2 regions of the Sphingomonas sp. J344 genome follow, and region 1 is predicted to be linked to the other one. Evidence: riboswitches for the same ligand, from Rfam matches in the RefSeq annotation. Region 1 holds a riboswitch; the other holds the start of a gene.
The links. A riboswitch is a leader RNA that binds a small molecule or an ion and turns the genes downstream of it on or off. The one in region 1 is predicted to bind cobalamin.

Region 1 (9,749 bases):
CCGCCGGACAGACGATGCCGCCGATGGCGGCTCCCAAGGCTGAGGCTCAGGCCGCGTCAGCCTGCACGCCAGAGCATGCGGCGATGGGGCATTGCCAGATGCCTGATACCAAGGCGCCGGCGAGCCCCCCACGAACGACCCGGATTGTCCCCCCGAACACGCAAAAATGGGGCACTGCACACCCAAGGACGCGGCACCGGCAGAGGATGCGGTCGGCACCGACCTGGCGCCGGGCACTGGCCCGGCACCCGCCCCCGTCGCGGCGAACTATGCCGACCGCGTCTGGGGCCGCGAGGCGATGCAGCCGACCCGCGACGACCTGCGCCGCCATCACGGTGGCGGCACGTTCAGCAAGGTGACGATCGATCTGGCCGAGCTGACCATCGCCAAGGGACATGAAGGATATCGTTTCGAGACCGACGCATGGTTCGGCGGTGACATCAACCGCCTCGCGTTGAAGGCTGAAGGCGAAGGCACCTTTGGCGAGGCGATCGAAGGCGTTGATTTCAAGGCGCTCTACTCACGCGCGATCGGCCCCTATTTCAATCTTCAGGGCGGTCTGAGACAGGAGATTGGTCATGGTCCCGACCGGACCCATGCCGTGATCGGCATCGAAGGGCTCGCGCCCTATTGGTTTGAGGTCGATGCCTATCTGTCGCTCTCGACACAGGGGGAACTGCGCGCCAGTGCGTCGGCGGAATATGACCAGCGTCTGACCCAGCGCCTGATCCTTCAGCCGAAGATCGAGTTCGAGCTATCGGCACAGGACATCCCGGCGCTCGGCATCGGGGGCGGGTTCTCGAGCGCCGAGGCGGGGCTCCGTCTGCGCTACGAGATCGCGCGCGAGTTCGCGCCCTATGTAGGCATCGTGCATGAGCGAAAGTTTGGACGAACCGCATCCTTCGCGCGTGCGTCCGGCGAGGATACGCATGCGACCAGTCTCGTCCTGGGGGTCCGTGCCTGGTTCTGAAGGTTATAGGTGCAGGGCTGAAGATGGTGGCGCATGCGCATAGCGCGGTTCAGGAGGTCTGATGCTCTACCTAGCAATCAAGGCGGCGATTTCCGGCGTGCTCATCGCGCTCGTCTCGGAGATCGCCCGCCGCTCCCCCGGCTTCGGCGCGCTGGTCGCGTCGCTGCCGCTGGTCTCTGTCCTCGGCATGATCTGGCTCTGGCGCGACAAACCCGACATAACGCTGATGGCCGATCACGCACTCGCGACCTTCTGGTATGTGCTTCCCAGCCTGCCGATGTTCTTGGTGATCCCACTGTTACTCAAGCGTGGCGTCGGTTTCTTGCCGTCGCTCGCAGCCGGATGCGTGCTGACGGTGCTGCTCTATGCGGGGATGACGGTTGTGCTGGGACGATTCGGGGTCCGGCTTTAAGGCGGCTACTTCATGACCTCGCGATGCCAGATTAGCGAATCCAGCTTACCGGTTCGAGGCAATGTATATTGAGCAAGCGCATAAGCCTTGGTCGCCACCCCGAATCCACCTGACCTCTAGCGACCGATGGTCGGAGATAACCTCTAGCAGTTGAGCGGATTGAAACGCAGAAATCCACTAGCCTCTTGGCGGGGATCTACCCACTGTCCGCGCAAGTCACGCGATGGCTGCTTTCGTGGTTCGTCCTGCCAAAAGCCGCCAGACCGCTTACGGCCCACATCCCGCCGTTCGCTACCCCTGCCGGGCGATGGCCGAAAATGGGCCGCAACCGGACTGGCGGCTTGTGGCCGCCGGAGCGGCATAAGCAGACATCGTAGCGGGTGGTGCGCGTACAACTCGAATTAGGCCGTCAGCAGCCTGTCTATTTTCGGGTACGGCAGTGGGCAAAGCCGACGCACGTAAGCCGATTGCGCCAGAACTCCGTTTCTGAACACTGCCGTCTTCCGCTCGATCATCACCTCGCAGTGGGTCTGCGGTCCGAGAGCATGGCTCTCGATCTCGCCCCGATTGCGGACCATGTCGTTGGTCGACCCTTGTGCGTCACGCTCTCGACCGGCCGCACCCGTCGATATGTCAATCATCAATTCCCGCATGACAATCGCCGCGCAGCACAATCTCATAACGATATAAAGATATCTTTATATCAGGATTGACAGCGTAGTTTCGATTGTGTTGAAAGGGCGCGTCGAGGTTCCCCGCCTCAGGCACGACGGCGGGGCTAAGACGGGAAGCCGGTGATGTCCTTCTGGGCAGATTCCGGCGCTGCCCCCGCAACTGTAAGCGGCGAGTGGCGGTTCCATTTTGTGCCACTGAGCGTCCGCAAGACGCTCGGGAAGGCCGGAACCACCGCGACGACCCGTGAGCCAGGAGACCTGCCTCCGACGCGATAACGTTCCTCGGACGGGGGTGTCTCCGGTGGATCGCGCTTGACGCAGGGCTTGCGGCTGTCCGCCGTCGCCTGTCCATCGTGCGCGTTCTTCCTTCGGCCCTCCTGCCCGCACATGCAGTTTGGGGTACCGACCATGACCGACAGCGCCTTCACCTTCACGCTCAAGAGCATTCCGTTCGACGAAGAGTATCGGCCGGCCGACAATACGCGGATCACGACCAACTTCGCCAATCTGGCGCGGGGTGAGCGCCGTGAGGAAAATCTGCGCAACACGCTGCGCATGATCGACAACCGCTTCAATTCACTGGTGCACTGGGACAATCCGGCGGGCGATCGCTACGCGCTCGAGCTCACCATCATCACCGCCGAGATGCATGTCGCCGCCAACGGCGCTCAGGATGCGTTCCCGCTGATCGAGATCCTCAGGACCACGATCATCGACAAGAAGACCAGAGCGCGGATGGACGGCATCGTCGGGAACAATTTTTCCTCCTACATCCGCGATTACGACTTCAGCGTCGTGCTGCCCGAACATAGCAAGGCGCATCCCAACTCGGGCACGCCAGAAGGGTTCGGCGACCTTCACGGCAATCTGTTCAAGCATTTCCTGAAGTCGGAAGCGTATCGCGCAACGTTCAGCAAGCCGCCTGTGATCTGTCTCAGCGTGTCGAGCAACAAGACCTATCAGCGTACCGGCAACGAGCACCCGATCCTGGGCTTTGAATATGAGAATGACGAGTTCTCGGCGACCGACGACTATTTCGCGAAGATGGGGATGAAGGTCCGCTACTTCATGCCGCGCAACAGCGCCGCGCCCTTCGCCTTCTACCATATCGGCGACCTGCTGGGCGACTATACCAACCTCGAGCTGGTCAGCACGATTGCGACGATGGACACGTTCCAGCGCATCTATCGCCCCGAGATCTACAACGCCAATTCGGTAGCGGCGGAACAGTATCGGCCTAGCCTGAAATACCAGGACTATTCGCTGACCCGCATCGTCTATGACCGCGAGGAGCGTAGCCGGCTCGCGTTTGAACAGGGCAAGTTCGCCGAAGAGCGGTTCATCAAGCCCTATCGCGCAGCGCTTGAACAATGGTCGGCCAGTTTCGCCGCCTGATCTCCCCTGAATTCAAAGGTATTTTCGAACATGACGATGTTGTTGCCCACGACGACCGCGGGCAGTCTGCCCAAGCCCTCCTGGCTCGCTGAGCCCGAGAAGCTGTGGGCCGCGTGGAAGCATGAAGGCGAAGAACTTGTCGCCGCCAAGCAGGACGCGCTGCGCCTTGCGGTCGATGATCAGAAAAAGGCGGGTATCGACATCGTCGGCGATGGCGAACAGACGCGCCAGCATTTTGTCACCACCTTCATCGAGCATCTGGAAGGCGTCGATTGGGAAAAGAAGCAGGTCATGCGCATCCGCAACCGCTACGACGCCAGCGTGCCGTCGGTGGTGGGCGCGGTGTCGCGGCCCAGGTCGGTGTTCGTCGAGGATGCCAAGTACCTGCGCGCGCAGACCGACGGGCCGATCAAATGGACGCTGCCCGGTCCGATGACGATGATCGATACGTTGTACGACGATCACTATAAGAGCCGTGAGAAGCTCGCCTGGGAATTCGCCTGCATCCTCAACGAAGAGGCGAAGGAGCTGGAAGCCGCAGGCGTCGATATTGTCCAGTTCGACGAACCGGCGTTCAACGTCTTTTTCGACGAGGCGAACGACTGGGGCATCAAGACTCTGGAGCGCGCCGCCGAGGGGCTGAAGTGTGAGACCGCGGTCCACATCTGCTATGGCTATGGCATCAAGGCTAACACCGACTGGAAGAAGACGCTCGGCTCCGAATGGCGGCAATATGAGGAAATCTTCCCCAATTTGCAGAAGTCGACGATCGATATCGTCAGCCTCGAATGCCAGTGTTCGCGCGTACCGATGGACCTGATCGAGCTCATTCGCGGCAAGAAGGTGATGGTCGGCGCGATCGACGTGGCGACCGACACGGTCGAGACGCCCGAAGAGGTCGCGGCGACGCTGCGCAACGCGTTGCGCTTCGTCGATGCCGACAAGCTCATCCCCGCCACCAACTGCGGCATGGCGCCGCTGTCGCGTGCGGTTGCGAACGGCAAGCTGAGGGCGCTGGGTGCGGGTGCGGAGATCGTCCGCAAGGAACTGGCGGCGTAAGCAAAAATCGGGTCCGGCGATGCCCACACGGCATCGCCGGACGGCGTATCCGGGCGCGGTCGCGTGCTCGATTCAGGAATATTCGATGAACGCTCTTCTGCGCCGCCCGCGGCTCGATCCCTATATCTTCGCGATCATGGCGATGGTCGCGGTGGCCGCGATCATTCCCGCGCGGGGCGTCGGGAAAGAGGTGCTTGATCATGTCGTGCACGCCGCGATCGCGCTGCTGTTCTTCATCTATGGCGCGAAGATTTCGCGGCAGGCGATCTGGCAGGGCATCGCCCATTGGCGCCTGCAGGGTCTGGTCTTTGCCACCACCTTCCTCGCCTTCCCGGTGATCGGGTTCGCGTTGATCGCTCTGGCGGGGGGCGTTCTGGATAGCGGGCTGGTCACCGGCCTGATGTTCCTGTGCCTGTTGCCCTCCACGGTGCAATCGTCGATCGCGCTGACCTCAATCGCGCGCGGCAATGTCCCGGCGGCGCTGTGCTGCGCGTCGCTGTCGAACCTAGCCGGGGTGGTGATCACGCCTGTGCTCGCGGCACTGCTGCTGACCACCAATAGCGGCGGCATTTCGCTCGACGCGGTGCGCGAGATCGCGCTGCAGATCCTGCTGCCCTTCATCATCGGCCAGTTGGCGCGCCCGCTGGTCGGCGACTGGTTCACCCGCCAGAAGACGCTGACGATGCTGGTCGATCGCGGATCGATCCTGCTGGTCGTCTATGCGGCGTTCAGCGCGGGCGTGGTCGCGGGCATCTGGAGCAAGGTGACGCCGCAGAGCATTGCGCTGGTCATCCTGCTCGATCTGCTGCTGCTGTCGATCGCCCTCGTCTTCACGACTGCGGCCGCTCGCCTGTCGCGCCTGCCGGTCGAGGATGAAGTCACGATCGCGTTCTGTGGATCGCAAAAGAGCATGGCGAGCGGACTGCCGATGGCGAACATCCTCTTTCCGGCCAGCACTGTTGGCCTGATCGTCCTGCCGCTGATGCTGTACCACCAGATGCAGCTGATGATCTGCGCCGCGCTCGCCCGGCGCTACAGCCTGCGCCCCGAACAAGCCGTGCCGATGGTCACAGCCGCGGCATGACCCCGATTCATCCAGCCGTCAGTCAAGGATCAAACCCTATGACCATCCTCCGCGATATCGACGACGACAGCGATCTGCGCCAGCTGTTCGGCCGGTTCCCGACCGGCGTCACGGCATTGTGCGCGATGAATGGGGACCAGCCGATCGGCATGACCGCAAGCGCCTTCGTGGCGATCTCGCTCAAGCCCGCATTGGTCTCGGTGTGCATCAAGCACGGGTCGTGGACCTGGCAGCAATTGCGCGGGTGCGACCGGATCGGAATCTCATTTCTGGGCCACGGGCACGCCGCAGTCGCGCGTCAGCTATCGCAGCGCAGCGACGACCGGTTTGAGGGGCTGGATTATGACGTGACCACCAACGGCGGGCTGTTCCTCGCCGGTGCGACAGCCTGGCTCGAATGCGCACTCGAGCGGGAGATACCTGCCGGAGACCACGACATCGTCCTGTTTCGCCTTCATCGCGCATCGGTGGCCAACGCGGTCATGCCTCTCGTCTTCCACTCCAGCGACTTCCACACTCTTGCGCCCGTCGATCAGATGCACTGTTCATTGCCATCTTCAGGGCTCAAGGTCGGAGCCGCTGCCTCGGCAGCGTGCGCAGATCGATGAGCAGCGACCTCGCCGCCGTTGCGCCCGGTACCGTCCAGTTGATCGATATGATCTTCCCCGGCGATGCCAACCATCACGGCACGCTGTTCGGCGGCGTGGCGCTCGCACATATGGACAAGGTGGCGTTTCTTGCCGCCACACGTCATGGCCGCGCACCGTTCGTTACCGCAGCATCGGACAAGATCGATTTCAGGGCACCGGGACGCATCGGCGAGATGGTCGAGGCCACCGGTCGCGTGGTTCGTGTCGGCAACAGTTCGCTCGATGTGGAGGTCGAACTCGTTGCCGAAGCCCTGGTTACTGGTGAGCGACGCACCTGCGCGAGCGGGCGCTTTGCGATGGTCGCGGTAAAGACGGCCGAAACGGTCCTGCCGCTCCCGCCGCTCGACCTGACTGCTTCTGCGCCAAACGACGATCTCTTGCGGATGGTCGAGATCGTATTCCCACCGCAGACCAACCATTATGGTACGCTCTACGGCGGCGACGCGCTCAAGATGATGGGCAAGGCGGCGTTTATCGCCGCGACCCGGCGCGCGCGCGCGGTGATGGTCGTGGCGGCGTCGGACAAGATTGAATTCGAGTCTCCCATCCGTGAAGGTGAGTTGGTCGAACTCGCAGCCAGACCGGTTGGTACCGGCCGCACGTCGGTGCAAATCGCTGTGGACCTGTGGGCAGAAGGCCTTTTGACGGGCGAACGCCGCCTGGCCGGGTCGGCGCGCTTTACGATGGTTGCAGTCGACCGCGAAGGACGGCCCACCGCGTTCGGGTGACATATGCCGCTCACTGCCGTTCTTCTAGGCGGCCTGCGTCTCATCTCCAAGCGAACCGCAAGAGCATGATAACGACGACCGCTTTCGGGAATTAGAGCGAGTTTTGGTTGAGTGAAGCCCAGTTCGAACGGCTGCGTCCGCTGCCGGACAACGTGCGCGGTGTGGCGCGGGTCGATGATCGGCGGGTGATCAGCGGCATCATCCGGCGCGCGGTGCATCTCGAACATCTCAACTTTTCTCAGCGGCTTTGAGCGTCGGATCGCGTTGCGCGCGGTTTGGCTGGTCGCTAGCGAATCGAATGACGCGCTGCTGATCCCGCCACGGGGTTGTTGAGAACCGGTTGCAACTGGTCTAGATCGGCGGGGTCATTTACGAACGACTGGAGTTGATGTGTCGAGATTTCTTGCCGTCGCCGCAACCTTTACGCTCGCGCTGACCACCGCCTGTTCGGACGGCGCCAAGGACAGCGGCGCAGCCGCGGGTGAACAGGTCGTCAACCTCTACACCGCGCGCCATTATGACAGCGACAATGCATTGTATGAGCGGTTCACGCGCGAAACCGGGATCAAGATCAACCGGATCGAGGGGCGGCCCGACGAACTCATCGCCCGGATGAAGAGCGAGGGTGCAAACAGCCCTGCCGACCTGTTCATCACCGCCGATGCCGGCGCGTTGTGGCGCGCGCAGCAGGCGGGCCTGTTCCAGCCGGTTCAGTCCGAAACGCTGACCGCGCGCATCCCCGACAATCTGCGCGAACCCGGCGGAAACTGGTACGGCTTCATGCGCCGCGCGCGCGTCGTCGCCTATGACGCGGCCAAGGTTCAGCCCGAAGAGATTGACGATTACGCCAAGCTTGCCGACCCGCGTTTCAAGGGCAAGATCTGCGTCCGCTCGTCCGACAGCGTCTATAACCTCTCGCTCGTCGGTGCCCTGATCGAGGCCTGGGGGCCGGCACGCACGGACCAGTGGGTCAAGAGCATCGTCGCCAACATGGCCCGCCCTCCGGAGGGTGGCGACCGCGACCAGATTCTGCGCGGTCGGCGCTGGCGTATGTGAAGTCGCGCTGACCAACAGCTATTATTATGTGCGGATGGCCACCGGTGAAGACGCAGCGGATCGCGCCATCACGCAGAAGGTGAAGCTCGGATTCCCCAGCCTCGACGGCAAGGGCGCGCATATCAACATCTCCGGTGGCGGCGTCGCGGCCAACGCCCCGAACAAGGCGAATGCACTCAAGCTGCTCGAATTCTTCGCCTCTGCCGACAGCCAGGCGCATATCTCGAAGAACAATAACGAGTACCCCGCGTCGCCCGATGTGCCCGCACCGCCGCCGGTGGATGCCTATGCGACCTTCACCGCCAACCCGATGAGCGTCGCCGCCTTCGCTGCGCGCCAGCCCGAGGCCCAATCGATGATGAGCGCGGCGGGTTGGCGCTGACGGCGCTGCGCCAAGGCGTTCTTCCACGCATCTCGATCCCGGCCGCCCTTGCAGGGGCGGCCGGAATTGCCGTTGCGTTGCCGCTGATCGGTGTGGTGTTCGCAGCGCTGGGCAGCGAGACCGCGGACATCGCCGGGCGCGACGTCGTGCGCTATGCCGCCACCTCCGCCTGGCTGGCGCTGCTCGTCGGCATCGCCACTGCGGTCACCGGCACGGTCGCGGCCTGGCTGGTGGTGATGCACCGTTTCCCCGGGCGCGACCTGTTCGCCTGGGCGCTCGCGCTGCCGCTCGCCGTCCCCGCCTTTGCGCTGGCCTATGGCTATGCCGATCTGCTCGATGTCGCAGGGCCGTTGCGCAGCTGGATGCGCGCCGACCTTGGCTTTGACCTGCCATTCGGGATCCGCACCAGCGGCGGGGCGGCATTCGTGCTGTCCTGCGCATTCTATCCTTATGTCTACCTCGCGATGCGCGCCGCGTTCGTGAACCAGTCGGTCAACATCCTCGAAGCCGCGCGGATGCTCGGCTGCAGCGGATCGCAGGCGCTGTGGCGGGTGGCGCTCCCGATGGCACGACCGGCGCTCGCCGCAGGCGTCGCGCTCGCAGTCATGGAGACGCTCGCCGATTATGGCGCGGTCCAGTTTCTGAGCGTCCAGACCCTTACCACCGGCGTCGTGCGCGCCTGGTCGGTCTATGGATCGACGGTCAGCGCCGCACGCTTCGCGCTCCCGCTGCTGGCAGCCGCAGCGCTGTTGCTGTGGATCGAACGGCAGGGTCGCCGGGGCAGCACGCATGAATCGGGCCGCGGGCGCTGGCGCGACATGCCGGTCCGACCGCTCGCCGGACCTTCGGCCTGGGCGGCAACCGGATATTGCGCGGTGCTGCTGCTCGCGGGCCTGGTGCTTCCGGTCGGCTGGCTCGCATGGAATGTCGCCGGGGTCACCCCGGACTGGCCGCGCCTGACCCGCGCGGCGGGACACAGCCTGTCGCTCGGCATCGCCGGTGCGATCGTCACCGTGACTCTCGCAACCATGCTCGCGCTCGGAACCCGACGGCTGCCGCTTGCCGGACGGCTGGCAAGCCTTGGCTATGCTACGCCCGGCGCGGTGATGGCGATCGGGCTGCTCGCGCCGGCCGGGGTCATCTGGGGGCTGGTGCCGGGATCGGGCATGGCGGTGGGCATCGTCCTGCTCGTCTATGCCTATGCCGCGCGACTGATGGCGGCCGCGCTTGAGCCGATCGACGCGGGCCTGACGCGGGTCACCCCGTCGATGATCCAGGCGGCCCGGACGCTCGGGCGCAGCGAGAGCGGCGCCGCCTTCGCCGTCGAGCTTCCGGTGGC
Region 2 (9,749 bases), 1.3 Mb from region 1:
GGTGGTCGGCATGATGCGCTCGCTGAGCGCGGTCATCAGCGCGCGCTGGTCCGCGCTGAACACCGGGGCGCTGGGCGGGCCATCGCTGATCACCGTCATCTGCGCCGATGCCGCGCGGGCGATCGGGGCGAACAGCGCGGTGCCGAACATCGCCGCCATTCCGGCCAGCGCGTCGCGTCGGTCTAATCTCATTTTCCCTCACCCTGATGGTCGTGGCTCGCCGCCGCCTCGGGGAGCGGACGCACCCAGATGTTGCGGAACGACACCGGCGAATTGTGATCCTGAAGCTGAATCGGCGCGGCGTCGCCATGCGCCTGATATTTGGCGACCTGTCGCCACACGGTGGTGCCGCGCCAGGGCTGACGGTTCTGCACCAGCACGCCGTTGAGGAAGGCGGTGATATAGGCGGGGCGCAGCAGCTTGCCGTCGGCGGCAAAGCGCGGGCGCTCGAAGATAATGTCGTAGCTCTGCCATTCGCCGGGCGGGCGCGACGGGTTTACCAGCGGCGGCGTGTTGCCATAGATCGCGCCGACCGTGCCGTCGGCATAGGTCGGGTTGTTGTAGCCGTCGAGGATCTGGATCTCGTAGCGCTGCATGAACCAGATGCCGCTGTTGCCGCGATCCTGCGAGCTTCTCTCCGGCGGATTGGGTGAGCGGAATTCGAGATGGAGCTGGACGTCGCCGAAGCTCGCCTTGCTGATCAGCGCATTCTCGCCCCCGCCGCCTGCGCGCGGGCGCGAGGTGACTGCGCCATCGGCGATCGTCCAGGGTGTATGCTGCGCCTGCCAGGCGTCGAGCGAGGTGCCGTCGAACAGGACGACCGCGTCCGACGGGGCACCGCCGGGCAGTGCGGACGGCGTCACCACGATCGGATGGGGCCTGTCGGCGTCGTGTACCTTCCAGCTGGTCCCTGGGATGGTTGGCGTATCGCGAAAGCCCGGCTTGTCCTGCGCCGGGGCGGAGCCGCTCGCAGCAGCCAGTACCAATGCCGCGATGGACAGACTGAGTTTCACGCCCTTCCCCTTCATGCCGCGTCGATCTCGCGATAGGCGGCGATCAGCCGATCTTCGCCAGCGCGGCCTTCAACCGAATTGCCGTGCTCCATGCCGATGACGCCCGCGAACTTCTTTGCGCGCAGCCAGCGAACGATGTTGCGATAGTTGATTTCGCCGGTGCCCGGCTCCTTGCGGCCAGGATTGTCGCCGAACTGGAGATAGGCGATCTCGCTCCAGCAACTGTCCATGGTGCGGATGAGATGTCCGGCCTGGATCTGCTCATGATAGAGGTCGGCGAGGATCTTCACCGCCGGGCTGTCGACCCCGCGCGCGATGGCATAGCCCTGGGGCACCGTCTGCAGGAACACGCCGGGATGGTCGACGAGGGTATTGAGCGGTTCCATCACCATCACCAACCCGTGCGGGGCGACAATGTCGGCGGCACGGCGCATCGTGTCGATCACCCGGCCCGTCTGGATGTCGATCGGCACGCGGCGGTCGAGAAAGCCTGGGACGACCGTCATCCACTTCGCATTGAGGCGCTTGGCGACGTCGATCGACGCGCGGATATCAGCGAGAAACGCCGTGCGATCGCCATCGTCATTCGCCCCGAGCACCGGTCGCGACTGCGCCCATTTGGGCATCGACGCGACGAACACGCCCATCGTCATGCCGCGCTGGTGCAGCACCCTGGCCATCGCGGTTTGCTCTTCGACGGGGCGAGCGGCGGCCTCGTTATCCTCCCAGGCGGTAAAGCCCTGATCGGCGGCAAAGGCGATCTGCTCCAGCCGACTGCCCCGACTCCTGAAGCTACCCTCATGCGGCGCATAGCCGAGCGAGAAGCGCGGCGCATTCGATTGCGTCGCGGCGTGCGCCATCGCCGCCGCACCCGCCGTGGCGGCACCGGCGGCGAGGACGGAGCGCCGCGTCAACTTCACGCCGCTTCACCCGCTAGCTGTGCGCGCGACTTGCCGCGTTCGCGCAGCCAGATGAAGCCGAACACAACGAGCAGGATCGCGGGTAGGATCGCGAGCTTCTGGAACGACACCGAAGCCGCCGCATCTTCGACCGCCAGCTTGGCTGCACCCGTCAGCGCGGCGAATGCCTCCGGCCCGCCCGCGAACTCGATCTTCGCCTGGTCGAACATCGCGCCCAGCTGCGGCAGCACGAAGAAGCTGGCGAGCGCGCCGGCCGATCCGACCAGCCCCATCGCCCACGCCCCGCCGCGCGGATAGCGTTCCGCGACCGAGGCGAGCATCGTCGGCCACATCACGCATACGCCCAGGCCCCAGACGGTAGAGGCGATGATCGCGGCAACCGGCGACTGCGCCTGCGACAGCATGAACAGCCCGATGCCGGCGAGCAAGCTCGACACCCACAGCAGGCCGGGGTTGGAGATCCTGTTCGCCAGCCGCCCCGCGAAATGGCGGAACACGAACATCAGCGCGTTGACGTACACCAGCAGCAGGATGCCGCGCATGCCGACGCGGTTGGACAGGGCGACGTCGATCCACTGGCCGGGCGCGAGTTCGGACGCGGCGGTCAGGAACATCGCGCCGAACCAGATGAAGAAGCTCGGGCGGCGAAACACCTCGCCGATCATCTGGCCGAAGGTCACGCCGCTTTCGCTGCGCAGCGGCGGCGGGAAATTTGTGGTTGCCGCCATCAGGATCGTCGCGGCCGCCGGAATCATCACCAGCGCCATGATCCCCTGCCAGGACAGGGTAGCCGACAGGAAGAAACCGGCCAGGCCACCGATGATGATGCCGCCGGGGAACCAGGCGTGGAGCACATTGAGCCGGTGGGTCGCGTCATCGGGATAGAGTTGCGTCGTCAGCGGGTTGATCGCCGCCTCTGTCAGTCCCCAGCCGATCCCGCTGAGCAGCATCCCGACCCACACGATCGTGTAGATCGTCATGCCGGTCGCCAGATGGCCCGCGGTGACGATCAGCAGCGGCCCGGCGAAGAAGCACAGCCCGGCAGCGACCAGGCAGCGCTTCATGCCGATCTGGTCGAGAAATGCGCTCGCGACGAACAGGGTGATTGCAAAGCTCAGGAATGCCGCGCCCAGGGCGGCGGCGATCAGCTCACCCGCTTGCAACGGCGCGACCGGATCGATCCACTCCGCCTTGAGCCCGCTGGCGATGGCGCCGCGAATGGCGAGCCCCGCCGCCGCGGTAAAAAGCGCCAATATGCCCAGCCAGAACAGCCGCCCCTTATGATATCTCTCGGCCATCGCTGCATCCCCCCTTTTGTATTTATGCCAGCCCCAGCATCGCCCGGTTGAGCCCCGGATCGCTGCCACCGGCGAAATCGTCGAATGCCTTGTCCGCCTTGCGGATCATGTGCGCGGCGATGAACGGTGCGCCTTCGCGCGCCGTCCTCGGGATGCTTGAGGCAGCTTTCCCGTTCGAGCGCCGCCCAGCAGGCATAGCCACATTGCGTGAGTTCCGAAAAGATTCCGCCGAAATCGACCTGTCCGTCGCCAAGCGACCGACACAACCGGCCTCCGCCATCCAGCGCGCGGCGGAGGGCAAGGTGTCGAACGGCGCAGCATCGCCCATAAACTGTGCGAGGAAAACCGCCGGACCCCTCATGACATCTCCCCCACAGGCACAGCTATTTTGTTTCGGCCTTCAGATAGGCGATCAGCGCGGCCCGACGCGCGGGATCGGCCACCTTCATCACCATCCGCGACCCGGGCACCTTCGTGGTGGGGGCGGCGAGATATTGGTCGAGGGTCTTCGCATCCCAGACAATGCCGGATTGCTTGAGCGCGGGGCTGTAATTAAACCCGGGAGCCGATCCCGCCTTCCGCCCGAACAGCTTGTTGAGATTGGGACCCATCACGCTCTTCCCGCCTGGGGCAAGCGTATGGCAGGCGCGGCACGCGGCAAATGCCTGAGCGCCATCCTGGACTGGACGCGCACGCACGCTCGGAGAACCGGCCGTTAGCGCTACCACGCCACATATTACCGCCACGAGGGGCAGTGCGATGAGAGATTTCACTATCCCCTCCGAGTGTGACAACCAGTCGGCTGACATCGTTGACAGTATCTAAGCGGTTGCCGGTGCCGAGCGCAAGCCTGACGCGCACGGTTCACCGAAATCTATGGGGGAGAAAGCTTTGGGGACCACATTTCCACAGATTTCGCCAATCTGTACCGCAATCTCGCCCGATCGGTACGAGACCAGGCATCGCCACGCCTCCGCGAGACGCGGACGGGCTGCGTACCGTGGTTCGTCGACGCGATGATCGAGAATCATCGCGGTGCGCAGAAATGGACTTCGCTGGAGCCGCTCTGACCCCGGCCCTTGGACAAGTGCATATCGAAGCCCGCTGGCGCGCATCGCTCTCTTGTCTTAGGTCGCCCGCCCAACCATCTGAAACGGAGCCGCGAATGACCCCATCCGCTTTGATCGTCCCAACCTATGGCCAGATGCTGCGCGCACTTTCGGCGTGGCTCGCCAAGGCCGAGGAGCAGGGCTGCGTCACTGAAGCGCTGATGGCGGCACGGCTGGCACCGGACATGTTTCCGCTGGCGACGCAGATCCGCTTTGCCTGTGTCCAGGCACAGGAAGGCGTGTACCGTCTGCGCGGCGAGGCATTTCCCGCGTCGCTCTCCGAACTGCTCGATGAAGGCCGCAACGGGGGCGAACATCCCGGCACCATTGCCGATGCGCGGGCGCGGATTGGTGAGACGCTGGCGCTGCTGGAGCAAGTCGGCAGCGATATGCCCGATATCGACCCCGGCGCCCCCCATCGCCCATGCGCTGCCCCAGGGGATGGTGTTCGACCTGACCGCCGAGCAGTTCGTCCGCGACTGGGCGCTGCCGCAATTCTATTTCCACCTGATGACCGCTTATGCGATCCTGCGCGCGCAGGGAGTAGAGTTGGGCAAGGTCGATTATGTCGCACACATGTTCCGCTTCCTGCGCCCGGAAACGATATAAAGAATTCTTTATATAATGCTTGCGGGCGCCTCGAACCGGTCCTAAAGACCCGCTCGAAGCATGGGGGCGACCCCGCGCTTCATGATCGCGCCGGTGCCCCGCAAGGGGCTTAAACGGGAATGCGGTGCGGGCGGTTTTTCGCCCAATTCCGTGGCTGTCCCTGCAACTGTAAGCGGCGAGCGCGATGCACTGGTTCCCCTTCGAGGGAACAGCCACTGGACAATCGTCCGGGAAGGCCGTGCATCCTGCCCTGACCCGCGAGCCAGGAGACCTGCCGGCGCATGGTCGCTCTTGCCTTGGTCCAGGGAATGGCCACGGCACGGTCCTCCGTCTGAGCGACGAACCTAGCGGCGGGGGCCGCTGCGGTGTCGTGCGTCAGGCGATCATGCGCCCGTTTGATGCATTGACGCCCGTCATCCGCCTGCGGATGGCCAGGCCCCTGCCCTCGTTGCTCGGCGCCGGGGGATGTCCCATGTTGAAGTTGCTGTCCGTTTCCACGCTCGCCATCGCTGCGGCGTCGCCCGCCATTGCGGGCGAAACCGCCGTCGCCGAAGTCTCGAGCGAGACCGTCGTCGTCACTGCCTCGCGCTCCGGCGAGGCCGTTCCCATCGAGCAGATCGGCGGATCGGCCACCGTCATCGACGCGCAAGCGCTGGAACAGCGTCAGACACGCAACCTGTCCGATGTGCTGCGGGACGTACCGGGCGTGGCGGTCAGCCGCCAGATCGGCGGGCTGACGCAGATCCGCATTCGCGGGACCGAGGGCAATCATGTCCTGACCCTGATCGACGGGATCGAGGTATCCGACCCGTTCCAGGGCGAGTTCGACTATAGCGGCGTACTGGCCGACAGCGCCGCGCGGGTCGAGGTGCTGCGCGGTCAGCAATCCTCGCTCTATGGGTCCGACGCGATCGGCGGCGTGATCCATTATCTGACGCTGTCGGGTCGCGAGGCACCGGGGTTCAGCGCGCGGATCGAGGGCGGGTCGTTCGGCACCGTCAGCGCGGCGGCACGCGCCGCGGGTGCTTCGGGCAGTTTCGACTATGCGCTGTCGGCAACGGGCTTCATCACCGACGGCACCCCGACGGCGCGCGCCGGCACCCGCAACATCGGGTCGAAAAGCGCAGCGCTGAGCGGGAAGTTCAACTGGACTCCGTCGGACAGCTTCACGCTGACCGGAGTGCTGCGCTACAGCGTGACCGACGCGGATGCCAACAACAGCGACGGGAACCCCGCCAGCCCGACCTTTGGCTATACGATCGACAGCCCCGGCGTGCATTACCGCAACCGTGGCCTTTACGGTCTGCTCAGCGCACAGTTCAGCGCACTAGACGGGCGCTGGACCACGACGCTCTCCGGCCAGTTCGCAGATACCGAGCGGACGATGTTTCGCGCCAATGACGTCGTCGATTTCGGCAATACCGGCCAGCGCTACAAGGGCTCGCTGGTGTCGAGCCTGCGCTTCGGCAGCGACGCGGTCACCCACCGGCTGACCGGCGCGGTCGATCTGGAGCGTGAGGAGTTCCGCAATACCACTCCCGGCACCGGATCGCCGTGGGATGCCTTCACCGGCAAGCGGACCACCGATAATCTCGGACTGGTCGCGCAATATGAACTGACTGCGGGCGATTTCGCAGCAAGTGGCTCGATCCGTCACGACGACAATAACCGCTTCGACGACGCGACAACCTGGCGTGTACAGGGCAGCTATCGCCTGCCCACCGACACGCGCGTGCGCGTCGCTTATGGCACCGGGGTCAAGAATCCCGGCTATTACGAGCTCTATGGCTTCTCTGACGGTGTCTATATCGGCAACCCGAACCTGAAGCCGGAAAAGTCGGAAGGCTGGGAAGCGGGCATCGAGCAAACGCTCGCGGACGATACGGTGACGTTCGGCGCGACCTATTTCGACTCGACGCTCGAGGACGAGATCTACACCACCTACCCCGCCCCCGACCTTCGTCGCGACGCCAGCCAACCGCACGACCCTGTCCAAGCAGCATGGCGTCGAGCTGTTCCTCAGCGCACGCCCGATCCCGCAGCTGCGGTTCGACGCGAGCTACACGCATCTCAATGCGGAAGAGAGTGGCGTCGAGGAAGTGCGGCGGCCGGGCGACATCGCCAGCTTCAACGCGACCTACACCAGCAGCGACGAGCGGCTTTCGACCACGCTGACGGTACGGCATAACGGGCGGATGACCGATATCGCCTTCACCGACCCCAGCTATACCCCGGTGCGCGTATCGCTGAAGCCGTTCACGCTGGTGAATTTCAACGTCGCGTTCGAGGTGGTAGAGAAGGTCCAGCTGTTCGGGCGGGTCGAGAACCTGTTCGACGTCGATTACGAAGAGGTGTTCAGCTTCGCGACGCCGGGCGTCGGCGCGTTCGCCGGGGTGCGGGTCAAGCTGTGATGCGGCGCGCCGGCATCGCGCTGGCGATCGCGGGGATGACGCTGCCGGTTTCGGCCGGCAGCGCGCCTCCACCCGTGGCCGGTGCGAAGCCCGCACTGCCAATGCGCGTCATGTCGATCAACCAGTGCACCGACCAGCTGGTGCTGATGCTGCTCCCGCCCGAGCGGATCGCGTCGGTCACCTGGCTGTCGCGCGATCCGCTACTGTCGCTGATGTCGGCGCGCGCGCGCGGCATCGCGGTCAATCGCGGCGAGATCGAGGATGTGGTACGGCAACAGCCCGATCTGATTGTCGCCGACAGCTTTGGGTCGGCGGCGACCCGCGCTGCACTGCGCCGCTTCGGCTTTCCGATGATCGAGGTGGCACAACCGCAGAGCCTGGACGAGATCCGCGCCACGGTGCGCGCGCTGGCCGCGCGGCTGGGGACGGTTGCGCGGGGCGAGGCGCTGATCGCGGGCATGGATGCGCGGCTGGCCGAGCTGTCGCGCCGTCCCGCGCTTAACCTGCGCGTCGCGTCGTGGAGCGGCGACGGCCTCTCGCGCGGGGAGGGCGCGCTGTACGACGCGGTGCTCGACGCGGCGGGTGCGCGCAACGCGGCGAAGGAGGGTGTCGCGGGCACCGATGTCGAGGCGTTGCTGGCGCTCAACCCCGATATCCTCGTCGCGCCGGTCGGCGGCGTGGTCGGCCAGAGCCTGCGCGACCGCGTTGCGCGGCATCCGCTGGTCCGCAAGCAATGGGCCGGGCGACAGGTCGGGGTCAGCCCGCGCGCCTATATCTGCGGCACGCCGCTGATCGCCGAGGCGGCGGCGGAGCTGCGCGGTCAGCTTGAAACGGCAAACCGGCAGAGGGCGACCCGATGAGCGGGCGGTTGCTGATCCCTGTTCTGGCGCTGGTGACGCTCGCACTTGGCCTGACCTCGCTCGGCATCGGCACGCTGGGGCTGGATTATGCCGGATGGCTGGGGGGCGAGGCCAGCGGGACCGCGCGGCTGACCGGGGTGGTCATCACCGAAATCCGGCTGCCGCGCATGCTGCTCGGCGTGCTGACCGGGGCGATCCTCGGCCTGTCGGGCGCGGTGTTGCAGGGGTTGCTGCGAAATCCGCTGGCCGAACCGGGGCTGCTCGGCATTTCGGGCGGCGCGTCGCTCGGTGCGGTGATTGCGATCTATTACGGGCTGGCTGCGGTCGCGCCGCTCGCCGCGCCGCTGGCGGGGCTGGCCGGAGCGATGGCGGCGGGGTTTGCGGCGCTGCTGCTCGCGCGTGGCGGCGGAACGCTGGCGCTGATCCTTGCGGGAGCTGCGATTTCCAGCCTTGCCGGTGCGGGGATCAGCCTCGCGCTCAACCTCGCGCCCAATCCCTATGCCGCCTATGAAATCATGACCTGGCTGATGGGTTCGCTCGCCAATCGCGGGTGGGAGGAGATCACGCTCGCCGCGCCGTTGATCCTGCTCGGCGCGGGCGCTCTGCTCGCTACCGCGCGGTCGCTCGACGCGCTCGCGCTGGGCGAGGTGCAGGCGGAGAGCCTGGGCGTCGATGTGCGCCGCACCCGGTTGCTGGCGCTCGCCGGGACCGGGCTTGGCGTCGGCGCAGCGACAGCAGTCGTCGGCACGATCGGGTTCATCGGGCTGGTCGCGCCGCATCTGGTACGCCCGTTCGTCGGGCATCGACCCGGCGCGACACTGGTTCCGGCGGCGCTGGCAGGGGCGGCGTTGCTGACCGCCGCCGATATCGCCACGCGGCTGATCCGGCTCGACAGCCCGATCCATCTGGGCGTGTTCACCGCACTGGTCGGGGCACCCTTCTTCCTGTGGCTGGTGCTGCGCATGCGGAGCCGGACGCCATGACCGCGCTGACCCTTGAGGCGATCACATTGAGGCGCGGCGGGCGGCTGGTGCTCGACAGGATCGAGGCCCGCTTCGCGGCGGGGCGTCTGACCGCCGTGATTGGCCCCAATGGCGCGGGCAAGTCCAGCCTGCTCGAGGTGGCGGCGGGATTGCTCGCGCCCGAAAGCGGCAGTGTTCGGCTGGGCGACACCCCCCTGCCCGCGTTGCGGCGGCAGGATCTGGCGCGACGGCGGGCCTACCTTCCCCAGCGCGTCGGCGTGGATTGGCCGATCAGCGTCGAGCGGGTGGTCGCGCTTGGCCTGCTCCCGCAGTTGCCCGCATTCGGCGGGCTGCCCGTCGCGCTGCTCCCGGCGATCGAGCGTGCGCTGGCCGAATGCGACCTGCTCGCCCTGCGCGACCGACCCGCCACCGACCTGTCGGGCGGCGAGCTGGCCCGCGTGCTGCTCGCCCGCGCGATCGTCGGCGATCCCGAAGTGCTGATCGTCGACGAACCGACCGCCGATCTCGACCCGCGTCACGCGATCGACGCCGCGCGGCGACTGCGCG

Region 2: it holds a riboswitch for cobalamin, as region 1 does, so the genes downstream of both, LRS12_RS15125 (TonB-dependent receptor plug domain-containing protein) here and LRS12_RS08450 (DUF1852 domain-containing protein) in region 1, are expected to answer to the same signal.

What each region holds. Positions count from the first base shown of each region.
Region 1 covers NZ_JAJONB010000001.1:1,637,084-1,646,832, reverse strand. Annotated here, with positions in the region: gene LRS12_RS08460 (copper resistance protein B) at 167-970, shown strand; gene LRS12_RS08455 (DUF3147 family protein) at 1,032-1,382, shown strand; cobalamin riboswitch at 2,114-2,337, shown strand; gene LRS12_RS08450 (DUF1852 domain-containing protein) at 2,465-3,451, shown strand; gene LRS12_RS08445 (methionine synthase) at 3,482-4,510, shown strand; gene LRS12_RS08440 (bile acid:sodium symporter family protein) at 4,596-5,594, shown strand; gene LRS12_RS08435 (flavin reductase family protein) at 5,633-6,202, shown strand; gene LRS12_RS08430 (acyl-CoA thioesterase) at 6,199-6,972, shown strand; partial or broken gene LRS12_RS08425 (IS5/IS1182 family transposase) at 7,080-7,175, shown strand; gene LRS12_RS08420 (extracellular solute-binding protein) at 7,363-8,028, shown strand; gene LRS12_RS08415 (extracellular solute-binding protein) at 7,982-8,410, shown strand; gene LRS12_RS08410 (iron ABC transporter permease) at 8,401-9,749, shown strand, end outside.
Region 2 covers NZ_JAJONB010000001.1:2,958,945-2,968,693, reverse strand. Annotated here, with positions in the region: gene LRS12_RS15160 (gluconate 2-dehydrogenase subunit 3 family protein) at 1-192, opposite strand, end outside; gene LRS12_RS15155 (DUF1080 domain-containing protein) at 189-1,013, opposite strand; gene LRS12_RS15150 (hydroxypyruvate isomerase family protein) at 1,025-1,933, opposite strand; gene LRS12_RS15145 (sugar MFS transporter) at 1,930-3,231, opposite strand; partial or broken gene LRS12_RS15140 (sugar phosphate isomerase/epimerase) at 3,254-3,515, opposite strand; gene LRS12_RS15135 (cytochrome c family protein) at 3,615-4,040, opposite strand; partial or broken gene LRS12_RS15130 (DUF1993 family protein) at 4,397-4,949, shown strand; cobalamin riboswitch at 5,024-5,243, shown strand; gene LRS12_RS15125 (TonB-dependent receptor plug domain-containing protein) at 5,422-7,137, shown strand; gene LRS12_RS20415 (hypothetical protein) at 7,145-7,360, shown strand; gene LRS12_RS15115 (ABC transporter substrate-binding protein) at 7,360-8,220, shown strand; gene LRS12_RS15110 (iron ABC transporter permease) at 8,217-9,203, shown strand; gene LRS12_RS15105 (ABC transporter ATP-binding protein) at 9,200-9,749, shown strand, end outside.